2 regions of the Salegentibacter salegens genome follow, and region 2 is predicted to be linked to the other one. Evidence: riboswitches for the same ligand, from Rfam matches in the RefSeq annotation. Region 2 holds a riboswitch; the other holds the start of a gene.
What was found. Region 2 has a riboswitch for thiamine pyrophosphate ahead of B5488_RS08115 (class I SAM-dependent methyltransferase). Riboswitches for the same ligand answer to the same signal wherever they lie in the genome.
Positions count from the first base shown of each region.

Region 1: another riboswitch for thiamine pyrophosphate. It lies ahead of thiS (sulfur carrier protein ThiS); the one in region 2 lies ahead of B5488_RS08115 (class I SAM-dependent methyltransferase).

Region 1 covers NZ_LT670848.1:846,949-856,899, reverse strand. The annotation lists gene B5488_RS03770 (thiazole synthase) at 1-480, opposite strand, end outside; gene thiE (thiamine phosphate synthase) at 477-1,112, opposite strand; gene B5488_RS03760 (hydroxymethylpyrimidine/phosphomethylpyrimidine kinase) at 1,109-1,870, opposite strand; gene B5488_RS03755 (thiamine phosphate synthase) at 1,857-2,453, opposite strand; gene thiC (phosphomethylpyrimidine synthase ThiC) at 2,466-4,322, opposite strand; gene thiS (sulfur carrier protein ThiS) at 4,380-4,583, opposite strand; TPP riboswitch at 4,681-4,781, opposite strand; gene B5488_RS03740 (SDR family NAD(P)-dependent oxidoreductase) at 5,162-5,917, shown strand; gene B5488_RS03735 (TetR/AcrR family transcriptional regulator) at 5,999-6,580, shown strand; gene B5488_RS03730 (CRTAC1 family protein) at 7,244-9,448, shown strand; gene B5488_RS03725 (PAS domain-containing sensor histidine kinase) at 9,506-9,951, opposite strand, start outside.
Region 2 covers NZ_LT670848.1:1,792,469-1,802,419, forward strand. The annotation lists gene rho (transcription termination factor Rho) at 155-1,822, shown strand; gene B5488_RS08100 (Trm112 family protein) at 2,582-2,848, opposite strand; gene B5488_RS08105 (thiamine phosphate synthase) at 2,826-3,488, opposite strand; gene B5488_RS08110 (AIR synthase-related protein) at 3,485-4,540, opposite strand; gene B5488_RS08115 (class I SAM-dependent methyltransferase) at 4,540-5,265, opposite strand; TPP riboswitch at 5,336-5,423, opposite strand; tRNA gene B5488_RS08120 (tRNA-Gly) at 5,936-6,008, opposite strand; gene B5488_RS08125 (ClpP family protease) at 6,215-6,766, shown strand; gene B5488_RS08130 (GNAT family N-acetyltransferase) at 6,771-7,052, shown strand; gene B5488_RS08135 (L,D-transpeptidase family protein) at 7,096-8,739, shown strand; gene B5488_RS08140 (murein L,D-transpeptidase catalytic domain family protein) at 8,740-9,483, opposite strand; gene gpmI (2,3-bisphosphoglycerate-independent phosphoglycerate mutase) at 9,874-9,951, shown strand, end outside.

The DNA.
Region 1 (9,951 bases), 950 kb from region 2:
GATTGGAGCTCCCAAAGGCATCACGCATTGTGCTCCCACTTCTTCAAGGCGCTTACATAAAACCGGATCTGCGTGTATGTATGGCATTACCACAAAACCTAATTTCACCAGTTCTTCGCATGCTTTTAAAGTTTCAACAGGATCGGGAAGTAAATATTTGGGATCGGGATGTATTTCTACTTTTACCCAGTTTGTTTCCAGAGCTTCCCGGGCCATTTGAGCGGCAAATACGGCTTCTTTAGCATTTCGTACCCCCGAAGTATTTGGGAGAAGGTTAATGTAAGAATCTTTTAAGGCAGAGATCATTTTATCATCGTCATTTCCCGGCTCCACTCTTTTTAACGCCACCGTTACCAGTTCACTTTCTGAAGCTAAAACAGCTTGCTGCATTACTTCTGAAGAACTGAATTTTCCTGTTCCGGTAAACAGGCGGGAAGAAAAAGTTTTATCTGCTATTTGTAATTGATCTGTTTTGCTCATAATTGTTTTTCTGAAAATTGTTGTTGGATTTCTTTAAAGATTATTTCTGGATGTGGATGACTTGTGAGCCAGCCGGAAATGGCCACGCCGTTTAACCCAATTTCTGCTAAAATCCGAAGGTCTGTCGGTTCAATTCCGCCAATGGCGATTACTGGAATTGATTTTCCGTTAGCACGAAGGCTTTGTATTAAATTTCGATAACCTTCTGCTCCCAATATGGGGCTAAGCTTCTTTTTTGTCGTGGTAAACCGGAATGGCCCCAAACCAATATAATCTACCTGCTTTTCACACAGGCCTTCGCAATCCTCCAGTGTATTAGCGGTTCCTCCAATGATCTTATCTGGCCCAAGGAGTTTTCTGGCTTCCAAAGGGCAGTTATCTTCTTTTCCCAGGTGAACGCCATGGGCATCTACTTTATTTGCTACTTCCGGAAAGTCATTTATGATTAATTTCACCTGAAATTCGTCACAAATGTTCTTTGCTGCTTTTGCTGTTTCCAAAATGGTCTCAAAAGATTCATCTTTGAGACGCAATTGAATCCAGTCTGCTCCGGCGGCACACATTTTACGTATATTTTTCAGGTGTTCTTCAGGAGTTTCTCCCTGCGATATGTAATGTAAGTTCGAAATCATAGGTTGTGATATGCTAGTAAGGTGTTATTTGATGCTAATATTTTTTCGATGTATATTTTTGCTTTTCGGGCAGCTTCCGGAAGAGATTCACCCAAAGCTAAATGTGCTGCCAATGCCGATGAAAAAATACATCCGCTGCCGTGTTTTTCTGAACAATCTTTTCTAACGGGTTCTAAACTGAGACACTCCCCTTTTGTGGTAAACAGTTCGTCCAGGCCGATATTTGCCATTCTGTGGCCTCCTTTGAGGTGTAAATTGGTTTTGCTGCTTATTTTCCTGATTGTTTCTTCCGGTGTTAACCCGGCGTAAAGCAATTTACCTTCGTCAAAATTCGGAGTGACAACGAATATATTTTCCAGAATTGAGTTAATATCCTTCTGAAATTCTTTTGGATCATGAAATGAGAATCCGCTAGTGGATTTTAATACCGGATCCCAAATGATTCTGATATCCTTATTTCTTAACAGTATGGTGGAAATTACTTTGTTCAAAATCTGAAGGTTTTCCACAATCCCGATTTTCACCACTTCTATAGGAAAACATTCCAGTAAAAGTTCCAGTTGCTGAAGAATAATAGCTTCAGAAGTCCAGTGACAGGCTTCAAATTTGACATCATTCTGGATAGTGTTTGCAGTGTTTACCGCTACGCCGTAACACCCCTGACCTTCAATAGTCTTAATATCAGCCAGCAATCCGGCTCCGCCTGTGGGGTCGAATCCGGCGATGCTTAAAACGAATGGTCTGCTATGCATAGACATTTCTGTACTTTTTAAAAATTTCAGTAAAAACTTTATACTTATTTTCTGCAAACCATACGGCTCCCAATACCGCCACTCCGGCATAGCCCATTTCTTTTGCTGTAAGTATTTTATCGGCTTCAATTCCGCCTAAAGCGACCACTCTGTGCGGAAGTTTTTCCACATTGAATTCTTTTCCCTTATATCTTTCTTTTGAAACAGAAGTAAACACCGGACTCAAAAAAACGTAATCAAATCCTGAAACTTCCTTCTTTACTTCTTCAGGAACGTGGAATGAGGAACTTACCGTAAGACCTTTCCGTTGAAATTGCTCGATATACTGAGCTAAATCTTCCTGTTTGCTTCTGAAGTTTTCTTTTAAATGAATTCCTTTTACAGGAAAAAATTCAGTTAATCGATGATGTTGATGAAGCACCATTTTTTGAAGGTGTTTTTCTTCAAATTGTGATAACCAGGTCTTCATTTCTTCTTCGGTTATTACCGGTTTACGCACGTGCAAAAGGGGCAGCCCATTCTCGAAAAAATGAATGAGCTGTTCCTTTTCAGCACTGCTGTTTTCTTCCGAAGTGAAAAGAATGAACATTGAAATTTCGATTTACAAGTAGACTTCACTTCCTTTTGCCTTAAATTCTTCCGACTTTTTCTTCATTCCTTCCTCGATTGCTTCCTGCGTGTCCATTCCGTTTTCTTCAGCAAATTTTCGAACGTCCTGTGTGATTTTCATAGAGCAGAAATTAGGTCCGCACATAGAACAGAAATGGGCTACTTTAGCATTTTCAGAAGGTAGAGTCTCATCATGGTAAGATCTCGCGGTATCAGGATCAAGAGCCAGGTTAAACTGATCTTCCCACCTGAATTCGAATCGGGCTTTACTCAGCGCATCATCCCTGTGTTGTGCCCCTGGATGGCCTTTCGCCAAATCTGCAGCGTGCGCAGCGATTTTGTAAGTGATCACTCCTTCTTTTACGTCATCCCTGTTAGGCAATCCCAAATGTTCTTTTGGAGTCACATAACAAAGCATTGCACAGCCGAACCAACCTATCATAGCGGCGCCAATCCCACTGGTGATGTGGTCGTAACCGGGAGCAATATCTGTGGTCAAAGGTCCTAAGGTGTAGAAAGGCGCTTCCCCACATACTTCCAGCTGCTTATCCATATTCTCCTTGATCATGTGCATTGGGATATGGCCGGGGCCTTCAATAATACACTGAACATCGTGTTTCCAGGCGATTTTTGTGAGCTCACCCAAGGTTTCAAGTTCGGCGAACTGGGCATAATCGTTGGCATCGGCAATACTTCCAGGACGCAGACCATCTCCAAGGGAGAAAGAAACATCATAGGCTTTCATAATATCACAAATCTCCTCAAAGTGGGTATACAGAAAGCTTTCTTTATGATGTGCCAAACACCATTTTGCCATAATAGAACCCCCACGGGACACAAGTCCTGTCACTCTTTTAGCGGTATGCGGAACATAAGCTAACCGCACTCCGGCATGAATGGTGAAATAATCCACTCCCTGCTCGGCCTGCTCGATAAGTGTATCCCTGAAGATTTCCCAGGTAAGATCTTCGGCTTTTCCGTTTACTTTTTCCAGAGCCTGGTAAATAGGTACGGTTCCTATGGGCACCGGAGAATTCCTGAGGATCCATTCCCGGGTTTCATGAATATTTTTTCCGGTGGAAAGATCCATTATTGTATCTGCTCCCCAACGGCAGGCCCAGACTGCTTTTTCAACTTCTTCTTCAATAGAAGAAGACACCGCCGAATTTCCGATATTGGCGTTGATCTTCACCAGGAAGTTCCGGCCAATGATCATAGGCTCATTTTCGGGGTGATTAATGTTGGAAGGAATAATTGCTCGTCCCCGGGCGACCTCATCCCGTACAAATTCCGGAGTAATTACTTTTGGAATACTGGCTCCAAAACTATTTCCCGGATGTTGCTCTGAGATCTGATTTATCTCTTCCAGCTTTTGGTTTTCACGAATCGCAATGAATTCCATTTCGGGAGTGATAATACCTTTTCTGGCATAGTGCATCTGGGTCACATTTTGTCCAGATTTTGCTTTAAGAGGCTTTCTATTCCTTTTAAAACGAAGCTCATCAAGTTTGGAATTTTCTTCCCTTTCCCGTCCATAAGCCGAAGAGAGTCCCTGTAGTTGCTCTACATCTTCCCGGCCGGCAATCCAGCTGTTGCGAATGGGCATAAGTCCTTTCCGCACATCTATTTCCACCGATGGTTCTGTGTAGGGACCGCTGGTGTCATAGACCAAAACAGGATCGTTTTTCTCTACTTTTCCGTTGAATTTATCTACCGTGTCATCCAGGGAAATTTTCCGCATTGGAACTTTGATTTCCGGATGGATTTTTCCGCTTACATAGATCTTTTCTGAGTTGGGAAAAGGTACACGGCTAATGGTTTGCTGCTTTGGAGTCTGGTCATTTTTCATAATTACTTCTGTTTAGTGCTGGTTAGTTTTGTTTCCGGAAACTCTTCCGGGTACATTTTATCCTCCCTGAGTGGCCCTGATAATGAGTATGTTTTCACCTTCGGCTAATTCGTGCCGATCCCAATCGCTCTTAGAAATAATCTGATTGTTAACAGCTACAGCAATCCCTTTTTCAGAAATAGCAAGCTGCATCAGGAGGTCCTGAAGACTGGATGGTGAATTAAAAGTGTGGGCGGTATTATTTACGTTTACAGTTATCATTTGTTTGATATTTTATAGCTGTAAACTGCAGGGGGATTCCCTAAAGAAAAAGTAAATACAAACCAGAATTCCTCCAAAACGGAATCATGGTAGAAAATATGTAGATAACACTTTTCCCTTCGCGGGTATTAACCGGATCAGGTTCAAAGGGTTTTATCTCAGCCAATTTATTATAAATCAGCACCCCTAAAGTTTACGTTTTCAAATGTAAGAAATTTATTTGGAAAATAAATTTATGTAGAGCTCAATTCACTTTTACCCTTACAACCTTCTTCCATAGACAAACATCTTCTGCTAAACTTAAACAATAGCACCAAATTAACGAAACACAATAAAGGTCTACGAGAGCTAATTTATATAAGCCTAAAAGATTTTGAAATTCATTTGGATCATGATTGTCTAATTATTGCGAATTCCCTCTCAAAAAAAATTATCATTCATCTCAATTCTTTGTTAACCTGCGTTTTCCTTTTTCTCAAACAAATTTATTTTTAGTTGGAATAATCATTCTAATATTATTATGTTTGCAAACAGAACGATCGTTCTGGTATTTTTTTAACTAATTAAAATAAAAAATAATGAATAAATTAAATGGTAAAATTGCCGTAGTTACAGGAGGCAATAGTGGTATTGGTCACGCATCAGCCAAAGAATTAAAAGAACAAGGAGCTAAGGTTGTTATTACAGGAAGAAATTCGGAAAAGGTGAAATCAGCAGCAGAAGAACTTGGAGTAATAGGTATTGTTGCAGATGTCAAGAGTATTTCTGCAATAGAAGACTTGGTTGAACAAGTAAAAAGTGATTTTGGAAAAGTTGACGTTTTGTTTGTAAATGCTGGCGTTTTTCAACCCGAGCGAGTTGGTCAAATTAGCGCAGATATGTTTGATAATCAAATTGCAATAAATTTTAAAGGTGCAGTTTTTACAACAGAAAAATTTCTTCCTATTTTAAATGATGGTGCATCAATTATTAACCTGTCGTCTATTAATGCATATACAGGAATGCCAAATACTGCAATTTATGCAGCAACAAAAGCTGCATTAAATTCTTATACACGTACTGCAGCCACAGAATTAGCTCCAAGAAAAATCCGAATTAATTCCGTAAATCCAGGTCCGATTGCTACTTCAATATTTGAAAAAACGGGTTTAGATGAAGAACAATTGAAAGGACTTGGTCAAGCTATGCAAAACCGTATTCCATTGAAACGTTACGGACAACCAGAGGAAATTGCTAAACTAGTTTCGTTCTTAGCATCTGATGATGCTTCTTTCATTACAGGGAGTGAGTACAATATTGATGGCGGTGTCAATATTAATCCACTTTTGGGGTAGTTTTTTTGTAAACATTAGGAATAAAAATTCCAATAAGTTAATTTTGTGGAAGCCTAAATTTACGCTTCCACATTTTTTATTATGCCTAGAGTAAAATTATTTGATGAAAATGAAGTCTTAACCAAAGCAATGAATTTATTTTGGAAGCAAGGCTATTCAGCAACTTCTGTACAAGATTTGGTTGTTCATTTAGGAATAAGCAGAGCGAGTTTGTATGACACTTTTGGTGATAAGCAACAACTTTTTAAAAAATCCTTTGAACTTTACCGCAAGCAAAGTTTTGAAAAAACTTGTCAGTTTTTTCAAAACCAACCAAATGTTAAAGAAGGTTTTTCTGAACTTTTTAAAAATGCTATTCATGAAGCTGTACTTGATAAAGATAGAAAAGGTTGCTTTGCTGTAAACAACACGACAGAACTTGTCCCTAATGACGAAAGTTGTCTAGAAATCCTCTCAAGCAATAGACGTGATTTTGAAAACCTTTTTTATGAATACCTTAAAAAGGGCCAAAAAAAAGGTCAATTAAAGGAATGTAAAGATTTACAGTCATTGGCATCTTTTTTATATATAACTTATAATGGTATTCTAGTCGTTTCTAAAATAAACCCTAACAAAAAGGAACTAACAAATTCTGCCAATTTAGCTTTGTCTTTGTTGGTTTGATTAAATGTGTGCTAACGTTTTTATGTATTGTTGCCCACTTTTGCGACACGTTCGAGTAAGCACGTTTTCAACCAGTTTTTTTATCAGCGGCTCAGTAAAAGTCCGCTGCGTATTTTCTGTATTTTATTAAGTCCGAGTGAAAAAATCCGCTTTTTTATCAGTTCTGCTTGTCAGTCCGCGCCACGTTTCTACCGTTTCTTTAAAGTCCGCTTCCCGCAACTTTTCCCATCCTGTTTTTATTTTTTTCTCCTCAATCAATTCGCAGGGTTTATTTTGGAGCAATTGTGGGCAACGAAACGAATTAATAAGTGAATTGATACATTTATATCTATTTATGATCTTACTAATCTAGATGTTTTTTACTTTAAAAAAAATTGAATTCAAGGAGACTGTAATTTCAGTTTATTTACTACCTACCTTCTGCAATAAAGTACATTTTTAATAGACCTATTCCGTTACCTCTGTCCTATTCCTCATTAATAATTCTACTATATAAAAGATTTTCCTTTTCTATTTCTGAAAAAAAGTTTTAGTCCCTTTATAAAAATAGTATATTTCATTAGGTTTGGTAAATTTGATATTCAATTTCCCCTTATCTACATCATTCTGAAAAGTCACGAATTCATTTAGGAAGAAATAAAGGTAATATCATCTTATAAAATCATGAAGTACCTACTAATTATTGCATTATTTTCAATTTTAATCTTTGTCTCTTGTGACGATAAGGAAACAATGCCAGAGCTTTTAGAGAAAACAGCTGAAAACCAATTTTTTGTTCCGGAAAATATTTATGCATCGTCTGTTAGAGCGGCATATTTTGATAGTATATCACAAGTAGCTCCCAAAAATCAAAAAGAACGATATAATCTTAAAAAAGCGCGTGCACTGCTATATGCGGGTAAAACCGAAGATGCTATTACTATTCTTGAAAATTTAAGGGAAGCAAGCAGCAACGGCCTGTTGCTCTATAAGCTCGATGCTCATGAAGAAGAAAGTATAGGGCCTTTGCTGGCTCTTGCTTATATGCGATTGGGAGAACAACAAAACTGCATTCATCACCATGATGCATCAGCCTCGTGTATTATTCCTATTAAACCAAATGGTTTTCACCAGGTTCCCAAAGGCTCCAGAAGTGCTATTAAACTTTATGAAGAATTTTTAAGGCAGAATTCGCATGACTATAATAGTCGCTGGCTTTTGAATATTGCTTATATGACTTTAGGAGAATATCCTGAAGGTGTACCCGAAAAATGGTTGATTCCGGAAAGTGTGTTTGAATCTGATTACCCCCTAAAGAAATTTGAAGATATTGCCCCGGAATTAGGTTTAAATGTTAATGAATTATCTGGCGGTGGAATTGTAGATGATTTCAATAACGATCATCTTTTAGATGTTTTAGTTTCCAGTTGGTCGCCCTCAGACAATCTTAGATATTTTATAAATAATGGAGATGGTACATTTACAGAAAAAACTAAATCTGCCGGCCTGGAATTAGTTACAGGAGGGCTAAATATGGTGCAGGCCGATTATAATAATGATGGTTTCCTGGATGTTTTTGTAATGCGGGGTGCCTGGATGGGAACTTTAGGTGAGCATCCAAATTCCCTGCTAAAAAATAATGGAGATGGTACTTTTACCGATGTAACTATAGAAGCAGGTTTACTCTCCCTCCATCCTACTCAAACCGCAACCTGGGCAGATTTTGATAATGATGGTTGGATTGATTTATTTATAGGAAATGAATCTGAAAAAGATAATATTCACCCGTGCGAATTTTACAGGAATAATGGGGATGGCACTTTTTCTAACCTCACTTCCAGGATAGGACTTACCGTAAGTACAAATGAAAAACCTTACTATGTAAAAGGAGTAACAAGTGGAGATTACAACAACGACGGATGGATGGATATTTATATTTCAACCCTTCAGGCTTCAAGTAAGAATTTATTGTTTCTAAACAACGGAACTGATAATAACGGAAATATAAGTTTTACAGAAGCGGGATCTACCGCAGGATTGGGAGAGGAAATTTCGAGTTTCCCCACCTGGTCATTTGATTATAATAATGACGGATGGATGGATATTTTTGTAGCCGGATATCGAAAGAGTGATTTTTACACCATTGTTCCCGATATTATTAAAGAATATTTAGGAGAACGAAATAATGCTGAAACTATGCGCCTTTATAAGAATAATAAAGGAACTTTTACCGATGTATCATCTAAAGTTGGGTTAAAAAAAATAGGCTATGCAATGGGAGCTAATTATGGCGATTTGGATAACGATGGTTATCCAGATATTTATTTAAGTACAGGTGAGGTAAGTTATGAGTCTATTATTCCAAACAGGGTTTTTAGGAATAACTCCGGCAATGAATTCCAGGATGTGACTACGGCGGGTGGATTTGGCCATATACAAAAAGGCCATGCAGTCTCCTTTTCTGATATTGATAATGACGGTGATCAGGATATTCACGTAGTTATGGGCGGTGCCTATGAGGGTGACAAATTTTTTAATTCCTTATATCTTAATCCATATCAGTCTGAAAATAATTGGATAAGCTTGAAACTGGAAGGAATTATAGCAAACAGGGCGGCCATTGGTAGTAAAATAGAGGTAAAAGTCATGGAAGACGGAAGAATTCGATCAATATTTCATACTATTAGTTCTGGAGGCAGTTTTGGCTGTTCTACTTTAAGGGCACAAATAGGTTTAGGAAAGGCCTCAGAAATACAACAAGTTAAAATTAAATGGGCAGGCAGTGGTAATTCCCAGGTTTTTCAAGATCTTAATCTAAATACCTTTTACAAAATTATTGAAAATAAAGCTGAAGCTGAAGAACTGGATTTAAATCCTATTTCCTTATAATAAAATTGATTTTTAAGATATTTTACTACATTAAATTTAGTGGGTTCCTCGTGAAAACTAACCCCTAAAAGTAATATTAAACGTTGTGCCCCGTTTTACCTCACTTTCTACGCTAATTTCACCACCCATCGCTTCTACCTGGTATTTAGTTATAAATAAACCTATACCCTGGGCATCTGCGTTACCATGAAAAGTTTTATACATTCCAAAAAGATCTTTTCCGTACTTTTTAAGATCAATTCCAAGGCCATTATCTTTAATACTCAAAACACTTTGTTGTTTCTTAAAGTCACTACTCAATTCAATTTCTAAGGGTTTTTCAGGATTACGATATTTCAAAGAATTGCTAAGAATATTCAATAAAATACTTTCCAAATATGCCGGGTTAGCTTTAATAGTTGTTCCCTCATCTACCCTATTTTTAATTGTAGCCTTACTTTCTTTAATTTCAACCCGTAAAATATTTTTTGCTCGTTCTATAAATTGATTTAAGCTTAAATCAG
Region 2 (9,951 bases):
GAAATGCTATTTAAAATATTAAAATAAAGTTGTATACTTGCAGGAACATTTCGTAACCAATTCAAAACAGGTTACTTAAGTCTCCAAATTTTTTTCGATTCTTCCTCGAGAAGTTTAACAATCAACCCAAACACAAATTTATTCTTTATTATTCATGTTGGAAATTTCAGAATTAAAAGCTAAAAAGCTTCCTGAGCTGCAGGATATCGCTAAATCTTTAAACGTTCCCAAATTCAGGACTTTAAAAAAATTAGACCTGGTATATCAAATCCTGGACTATCAGGCGGCAAATCCTAAAAAAGCTAAAGAAGCATTGACCGACGATACTAAAAAGGAAGAAACTCCTAAAAGTGAAGAACGTAGTAAAACTTCAGAAAAACCACAACCAAAGAAAAGTGGTAAAATAGGAAGTAATAAGAAACCACCGCGGGCTACTGCAACTGCAGAAACCAAAGAACCCCGCCCTGCAAAAAAGGATCCTTCTCCTAAAAAAGAAGATGCTCCTTCTAAACCAAGAGAACCTAAAAAGCAGGAACAAAAGCCAAGGGAAAACAGGGAAGACAATAACAGTTCTTCTCACACAAATAAGAACAATCCTCGTGACAACAAAAAGGATACTCGCAGTAGCAACAACAATAAAAGTAGCGGAAGTCGCGATGCCGGCAACCGTGATGCTCGCAACCGCTACCGTGAACCAGATTATGAATTTGACGCGATTATAGAAAGTGAAGGCGTTCTGGATATTATGCAGGATAACTATGGTTTCCTAAGATCTTCAGATTACAACTACCTTACTTCTCCCGATGATATTTATGTATCCCAATCGCAAATTCGTTTATTCGGATTAAAAACCGGGGATACTGTTTTAGGACAAATTCGCCCTCCAAAAGAAGGTGAAAAATATTTTCCTTTAATCAAGATCAACAAAATTAACGGATTAGACCCTCAGGTAGTGAGAGACCGTGTTTCTTTTGAGCACTTAACTCCGCTTTTCCCAAAGGAAAAATTCAATATTGCTGAAAAGCAAAGTAGCATGTCTACCCGTATTATGGACCTCTTTTCCCCAATTGGAAAAGGCCAGCGTGGTATGATTGTTTCCCAGCCTAAAACTGGTAAAACAATGTTGCTTAAAGATATTGCAAACGCTATCGCGGCCAACCATCCAGAAGTTTATCAAATAGTTTTACTTATTGATGAACGCCCGGAAGAGGTAACCGATATGCAACGTAATGTTCGCGGTGAAGTTGTAGCTTCAACTTTCGATAAGGAAGCTCACGAGCATGTTAGGGTTGCTAATATTGTACTGGAAAAAGCGAAACGTCTGGTAGAATGTGGTCACGATGTGGTGATCCTTCTGGATTCTATTACGCGACTGGCCCGTGCTTACAACACCGTACAACCTGCCAGCGGTAAGGTTTTAAGTGGTGGTGTAGATGCTAACGCGCTGCACAAACCAAAACGTTTCTTTGGTGCCGCCCGTAACATTGAAAACGGAGGTTCCCTTTCGATTATCGCTACCGCCCTAACCGATACCGGTTCTAAAATGGACGAGGTGATTTTTGAAGAATTTAAAGGAACAGGTAATATGGAGCTGCAATTAGACAGAAAAATTGCTAACCGTAGAATTTTCCCTGCAATAGATCTTACCTCTTCAAGTACACGTCGCGACGATCTTTTATTAGATGAAGCTGCACTGCAAAGAATGTGGGTACTGCGTAAATATCTTGCCGATATGAATCCTATTGAAGCAATGGAATTTATTAACGACAGGATTAAGCAAACTAAAAACAATGAAGAGTTTTTGATCTCGATGAACGGATAAAACCTTCTTTAGTTATAAATTTAAAAATCCGGAAACTGCAAAGCTTCCGGATTTTTTTATGACTGTATTTTACTTTTATAATGCAACCACTCCTTTTTTCAGCATAGCTGAATTCATTGCCCTCCTTTGAAAGGAGGAGAGCTATAAATATTTTATCAACTTTTTTGTGAAAATAAATTTTAGCTCTTACCCTTTTTAAGGATAAGCCCACCTGAATGAAAAGGTCGGATGAGTTTAAGTATTTTTCTGGTTTTATTATGAAATTCTCCGTCACCCTGATACCTGTGATAAAAAAATTATCCAGCGTAGAAAATTGACGCTCGGCGAGCTTAGCGAGTTTTAAAATCCGTGTGTGAGTGTAGTAAATCAGCAGCGTCAATAATTTTTGAAGCCTTGGAAAAAATTTAGCTGCTGATTTGCGATTTTTTGGCCTTGTTGCCAAAAAAACACCTCCACATAGGACGCCCTTTTTTGTTTCGTTTTTTGGGCGAGCAAAAAATGAAAGTAGAACCTTCCAAATCAGGCAAGTTTCGATTTAAATTATAGTAGATAATAAGCCTAGATATTAGCATTTTAAAAATAAGTCAATGGTAACTCGAAATTTATTCGGCGGTCAAACATGTTATATTCTGAAATAAATTCAGAATGACGTGAACTTCAAAACATACGTTACTCGGCTAAATTAGCTCCACCCCTTATTTTCAAGGGGAGATGGCCCCAGGCCGGAGGGGGTACTTCATAAATTCTTATTCTTTCAAACTATTCAACCAATCTAAAATTCTCAACTTTCTTCCCATTTAGATGCTTGCTCCATTTTTCCATTAGCGGGGCTTCCAGTTTAAACTCCCGATATTCATCTGGGTTCATGATGGGAATTCCTTTTATTATTGGATAAATACGTTTGCACTTCGCGCAACTTAAAAAGCCTTCTATAATTTTCCCATCCAAATCTTTAGAAATCGCAGTGAGGTCCAGGTCGTTCTTATCAAAAGGACAGCATAATTTATCTATTGTTGAAATTCTCATTTTTTATTTTTTTAAATTCTGAATTATAATTTTCTGTAGAAACTGAAGGATTTTCGGCACTCATTATTCCTGATATCACCGCAACACCCTCAAAATCTAATTCTTTAAGCAGGTGCATATTGGAAGGTTTAATTCCGCCAGCCAGAAAAATTGGCATTTTTGTAAGTTTCCTGGCTTTCCTGATAATCTCAAAATCTACTAAATCGCAACTATTGGCAGATGAAGACGGAAAAATTGAACAAAAGGAAATATAATCGAACTTATTAGTCTTCGCCCATTTTACAGAATCCAGGTTGTTATTACAGGTTAATCCCAGTAAAGTATTCGAAGGAATGCTTTCTTTAATCTCTCTGAAATCATTAGGAATTTCATCAAAATGCACCCCATTTACTTCAGTTTGGTTTAAAAGTTTCCAGTTATTGTTTAGCAAAACCGGAATGCCGTGGGCTTTGCAAATTTTGCAGATCTCATTTATAAGGAAAATTTGATTTTCAACATTTTTAAAATTATTCCACACCTGAACCGCGGCAATTTCACTTTTATCCAAAATCTCTTTTAGCTTATTTATTAAAACAGCCTTTTCCATCTGGGGATCTATCACGAGGTACACTCCGTCTTTCATTCTTTGCTTTTCTATCATTTCCAACCAGATTTAATTGCTGTAAAAAAGGCCTTCCAGTAAGGATCTTCGGTTTTATACTCAAGATCTTTAATCTCATCACCTTTAGCTATCTTAATGCCCGCTTCTTCATTTTTAATTTCACCCACAGCTGCACAGGCAATATTTTCGGCTTTTATACGTGAGATTACCTGTTGCTCTTTTCCTTTTTCACATGAAATTATCATTGATCCTGCCCCGATTATTTCCCTGTAATCCAGTTTAAATAATTCGCAAACTTCTTTTTGCCAGGAAATAATCGGTAAGGCTTCATCATAAATAAGGGCACCTTTGCCGGAAGCTTTCACCATTTCATAGATCGCCCCTAATACGCCGCCTTCGGTAACATCGTGCATTGCGTGAATTTCCGAAAATTTATGCTCTGTTTCTGCCGCTATAAGTCCGTCTTTTAAAGAAGAAGTTTGCTTAAACATTTCGCAACCTGCCTCATAGGTTTGTTTACCAAGTCTATTTTTTATTGTTTCCGGAAAACTCATCGTTAATAAGGCTGAAGAAGACAGGGCGCTGGTTTTGGTTACCAGAATTACATCATTAGCCTCTGCCCCGTTAGAAAGAACGATCTCCTTTTTGGGAGCTACGCTAAAGAAAGTTCCTCCTCCCGAAATAGTAGAATTTTGGCCTTCTACAAATCCTGTATGCCCGCCGGTTATAGCTACACCAATATCTTTAGAAAACTGATGAATATAATTCCAGTAAGTTTTAAAATCTTCCCTGGAAAGTGACGCCGGCAGGTTCAAAACCATTTGAGCATACTGAGGGGGAAATCCGGTGGTGGCCATATCATTAGCCATAAGATGTACCGAAAGCCAGGCCGATTCTTCAAGCCCAAGCGATGGAATAAGTGATAGCGGATCACTGGTAGCGATTAAGGCCAGCTCATTGGGTAAATCTACTAATGAAACATCTACTCCAAACCCGGGTTTTACACTGACTTCCTTACGAGCCTGACCAAAGTTTTTCAGAATAAAGCCTTCTAATTCTGCTTCGGCGATTTTTCCTAATTTTTCACTCATTATTCCACATCTTTAAATGTCACATACAGCCCGAAAAAATCCCCGTAAGGCAAGCTCCATTGCTGGACCGGAAACCATTCTGGCAAACCTGTACAAGACCATTCTATACTATATTCCCTACCCTGAAGGGCTTCTTCTATGATTTTGGTTAGTTTTTTAGGGGTGTAAAAGGTTGCAGTAAGATAAAATGGATTGGCCCCGAAAATTTCCTGAACACGACGGCGGACTACTTTAGTAGAATTCCTGTTCATCATTCCCAGTGCTATGCCGTATTTTGCAACCCTCGAAGCTTCCCGAATAACTTTTACGGGATCTTTATAATATTCAAAAGTGGTTATAAAGGCCAGGGAATCAAAAGTATGATCTTTAAAGGGCATGTGGTGAGAATCTGCCATTACGAGGTCGCCTTCAAACAAATGAACGGCCTGGGATAGCATTAGCGGAGAAATATCGCCACCGGTAGCCTCGATTCCTATTTCTTTCCACCATCTCGTAAAACGTGTGGTTCCACATCCAAATTCCAATAGGGTTTTGACTCGCTTATCTTTAGAAACAAGTTGTTCCATCACCTTCTTCTGCCAAACCTCGGCACGTTTATACCGGCCTTCGTACCATTGCTCATAGGTGTCGGTATGTTTTCGGTTAAAAAACCACTCTTCCCGGTTTTGCCAGTTTTGATGATTTACGGGAAGTAATTCAAATCGTTTGCTTTTTTCAATTTCCATCTTTACTTTTTTAAAAAAGAAAAACTCCACGCTAAACGGAAAATGCCGAAAAACATGGAGTCTTAAAATGAAAATTTTAATCCTGCATCCCTACGTTGGCATTATCCAAATCAGGTTTCGGGTTTTATCTCAGCCTTGCGGCACCCCGTGCGTGAATTTATCTGTTTATACTAAATGTTATCTACTAATTTTAATTGATTCTATAATGTGAAAATACAAAATAAAGAAGGAAGGAGAAAGTTATTTCTCAGTTTTACAGAATAGAATATGCTATGGTTTCACCTTCTTATTACCAACGCTGCAACCACCCTTTCTTCAGCAAAAAAACTGAATTCATTGAGATTGTATGAAAAGTTTTTGAAATCGTTATCCTGAACTTGTTTTAGACCCTGCTCCGAAATTTATTCGGAGATTTAAAATACTGATAATCAAAACGTATTAGAAGCTGAAACAAGTTCAGCTTGACGAAACTAACACGCTTCTCACCCGGTCACTTTTCAGCATAAAAAAACCCTCACGAAATGTGAAGGTTTTGTTTAGAGCGGGAGACCGGGTTTCCCGATATTACGCCCTACCGGGCTTCAATCGGGACAGGCTTCTCACCCGGAGGTATTCTTTTTTGGTTCTTTTCCATAAAAAAACCCCAACTTATCGTTGAGGTTTTTCATTGAGCGGGAGACCGGGTTCGAACCGGCGACATTCAGCTTGGAAGGCTGACGCTCTACCAACTGAGCTACTCCCGCCTGTTCTGCAAATATAAAGTTTAAAGCCTTCAAAATCCAAAGGAAAATTAAAATTTTTCGGGCGTTTATTTCTATCTAGCTTGTATTCAGCAAAAAACCACGGGCAAGCGATAAAATCTTGTTAAATGGGTAATGAAAAAACAAGTGTTCCGACAAATAAATCTTATTTTTAATGCCTAACAGTATATATTTTAAAATAATTTTTTATGAGCAATAAATCCGGTAAAACCCAGGACCTAATAGACGCAAAATTCCTTAAAGAACGCAAAATTTTCCTTTGGGGTGAAGTAAATGATAAATCGGCCAAACACGTTATAGACAGACTACTATACCTTGATATGGATGGCGATAAAGAAATCCAGTTTTTCATTAATAGTCCCGGTGGCTACGTAACCGACGGATTTGCAATTTACGATACCATGCAAAGCCTAAATAGTCCCGTTTCTACGATTTGTAGTGGTTTAGCTGCTTCAATGGGCTCAATCTTACTTTCCGGTGGAACCAAAGGTAAAAGATTTATACAGCCCCATGGGAAGGTTATGATTCACCAGCCTATGGGCGGTGCACGAGGCCAGGCTTCAAATATTGAAATTCAGGCAAACGAGATCTTAAAAACTAGAGAACTTAGTGCTAAAATTCTTGCAGATAACTGTGGGCAAACCCAGGAAAAGGTACTTAAGGATTTTAATCGTGACTACTGGATGGATGCTCAGGAATCGCTGGATTACGGAATTGTAGACGGTATTTTTAAGAAATAAGATTATGGATATTAAACACCGAGAAAACGATAGCCGCGGAATGTTTTTCGTAGAGGACGAAAAAGGGATTTACGCAGAACTCACTTATACCAAAAAACCGGGAGATATTCTTACTATAGATCACACCGAGGTAAGACCCGAACTGGAAGGCCAGGGAATTGCTACTAAACTTTTGGCGCATAGTGTAGATTTTGCACGCGAAAACAATTATAAAATAGACCCTTTATGCCCTTTTGCCGAAGTACAATTTGACCGCAATGAGTCTTTTCAAGACGTAAGAGCGTAGTCAACCGTTTTACCCCAAAAGATCAATGAATCTGCTTTTTCCTATGAAATTTTTTAAATTTTTAATGCTCTTTGTTTTTGTGCTTTTTATTTCCTGCGGGGATGACAAAGACAGGGAGCCTGGAATTGAAACCACAAAAGAGGAAGAAGCAGAAGTTATTGAAAAACTGGCTTCAGCTGATTTAATTTCCAAAAAGTTTCCTGGGGTTTCAAATTCGGTTGGAAATATCAATTTACAGCACGCTAATTTACTGGATTCTATTTATTCAAAACGGGATTATAAACCAATCTGGACCGATAGAGCCCTGCGGGAAGATCTTTACCGAAGCATTGAAAGAGCCACTGAAGACGGCCTCGATCCTGAAAACTATCATTTAACTTATTTACAAAATTCACTCGCTAATTTATCTCAGTTAGATGATGAAGAACGCAGTCTAACCGAAATTATTCTTACCGATGCTTTCCTGGGCCTTGCTTCAGATTATAATTCTGGTAAGCTGAATCCCAAAGAAATATATAGCATTTGGGGCATAGAACGTAATAAAATTGATCTTCCCGGCCTTCTGGATTATGGAGTTCAACAGCAAAACATCACTGCCGCAATAGATTCAGTAGTGCCCAAACACGAAGTTTATAAAGGCCTGAAACGCTCTTTGAAAGAATACCGAAAACTTGCAGAAAACGACGATAACTCCACGATTATTTCCGAAGAAGGAGAAAGTATTAAAATCGATGAAAAGGACAAACGTGTTCCCAACATAAAACGTCGCTTAAAGGAATTGGGGTTTTGGGAAAAGGAAATTATTAACAGTGTTACGGTTTACGACGAATCGCTACAGGAAGCTGTAAAGGAATACCAGGAAAAATATGGAATAGAAACCGATGGCGTTATTGGTGGCGGTACTATAAAAACCCTGAATAAAACATATCAGGATCGCCTGGAACAAATTCTTGTAAACCTGGAACGCTGGCGCTGGTACCCCAAAGACCTGGGAGATCAACATATTGTAGTGAATATTGCGAATTACCGGTTACACTTTGTTAGACATGGGGATACCGTGGCAACGCATCGCACTATGGTTGGCACCGAAGCCAGAAAAACACCAGTTTTTTCTGATGAAGTAGAACATATAGTTTACAACCCAACCTGGACCATCCCTCCTACTATAAAAAGTAAAGATGTGATCCCTTCAGCAAAGAAAGATCCCAGTTATATTTCAAGAAAGAATTACAGCATTTTTGATCGCACCGGGCAAAGATTGTCTGCCAGTGAGGTAGACTGGTCTTCTTCTGAGGTAAAAGCTTATACATTTAGACAGGAGGCCGGGCCGGCGAATCCGCTTGGGTTAGTTAAGATTATTTATCCTAATGAATATATGATCTATTTGCACGATACGCCTTCAAAATCGCTTTTCAACAAAAATTTACGGGCACAAAGTTCGGGTTGTGTTAGAGTGCAGGATGTTTTAGAACTGGCGAAGATGCTACTAAGCGATCAGCCAAAATACGATGATGAGAAGATTAAAGAAATTCTTGATTCGGGTAAGACAACAACGATTAAGGTTACGCAGAAAGTAAAAGTGCACCATCTTTACTGGACGGCCTGGAACGAAAATGGCAGCACCCGTTTTGCAGAAGATATCTACAAGAGAGATGCTGCCATCTATAAATTACTTACTGAAAATTAATTAGTTAAGCAGCGAAGAATTATTTAAATAATCTTTATTGTTTTTGTGAATATATACTACCGATTCGTCTTTGATAGTATCTATTACATCTTTCGCAATGGTATTAGGCACGGCCGGGCAACCATAACTTCTTCCTAACCTTCCAATTCTGTCTATAAAGTTAGGCTCAGCATAATCTGCTCCGTGAATTACTACATAACGTTTACGGGCATTGCTATTAAAGCCTTTTTCCATGCCGTCTATAAAAAGTGACAATCCATTTTTTCCATAGTAAGTTTCAGCGGTCACATAAAAACCAAGGGAACTTTGCAGGGAATTCACTGTATTAGAAAATTTGGTAGCGAATTCACCGCCGGTATTTTTTCCGTGGGAAACATAAGTATTGAATAAAACTTTCTTTGTTTCCATATTCATAATCCACATACGTTTTTTAGTAGAGGAAAGTTCGAAATCTATCACGGTAAGTATCCGTTTTCCTACTTCACCTTTTTCTTCGAGTTGGTCATAGCCCCTCATAGCTTTTTCGAAAACCGGCATGGCAGGAATACTACTATTATTGGTAGAAAACTCGCTGTAAAGTTCAGCGACCTTAGTTTCAAAACTGGTTTTGTTGTTTTCTGAGGAATTTGGAAAAGCGATTGCTTCTATTTCTGAATTGCCAGAATTGGAGTCTAAATTATCTGTAGTTGTAAATGCAAAAGAGAAGATTAATACGGCAAATACAGTGAGGAGTCTATAAATCATACACGTTGTTTTAAATTAATGTTCTGTTAATTTATTCCAAATGTGATGCCAACATACAAAATATTCTGTTTAGTTAGATTTTTAAGCCGTCAAAACAGAAATTTTAACATTTTTAGGCTTATAAATCTAAATTTCAGCATATTACCGCTTCACACCCTATTTTAAGAACGCTAAAGGGATTAAAAAAGTATTCCAAAGAACCGAGCTGAATGTTAAAATTGTAGAATTTAAAAGGAAAAGGAGGAATTATTTTTTTTTTAGAATTAATTTTTATGGCTAAAATTCCTTTAAAACCTACCTGAGCCTCTTATATTTAATCAAACATTAGCGGGTGCGCATTTAGCATACCGCCAATTTGTTTTTATCTTTATGCACAAATTAACTACTATTATGAATAAGAAAGTTCTACTAATGATTTTAGACGGTTGGGGAATCACGCAAAACCCAGACGTATCGGCTATTGCTAAA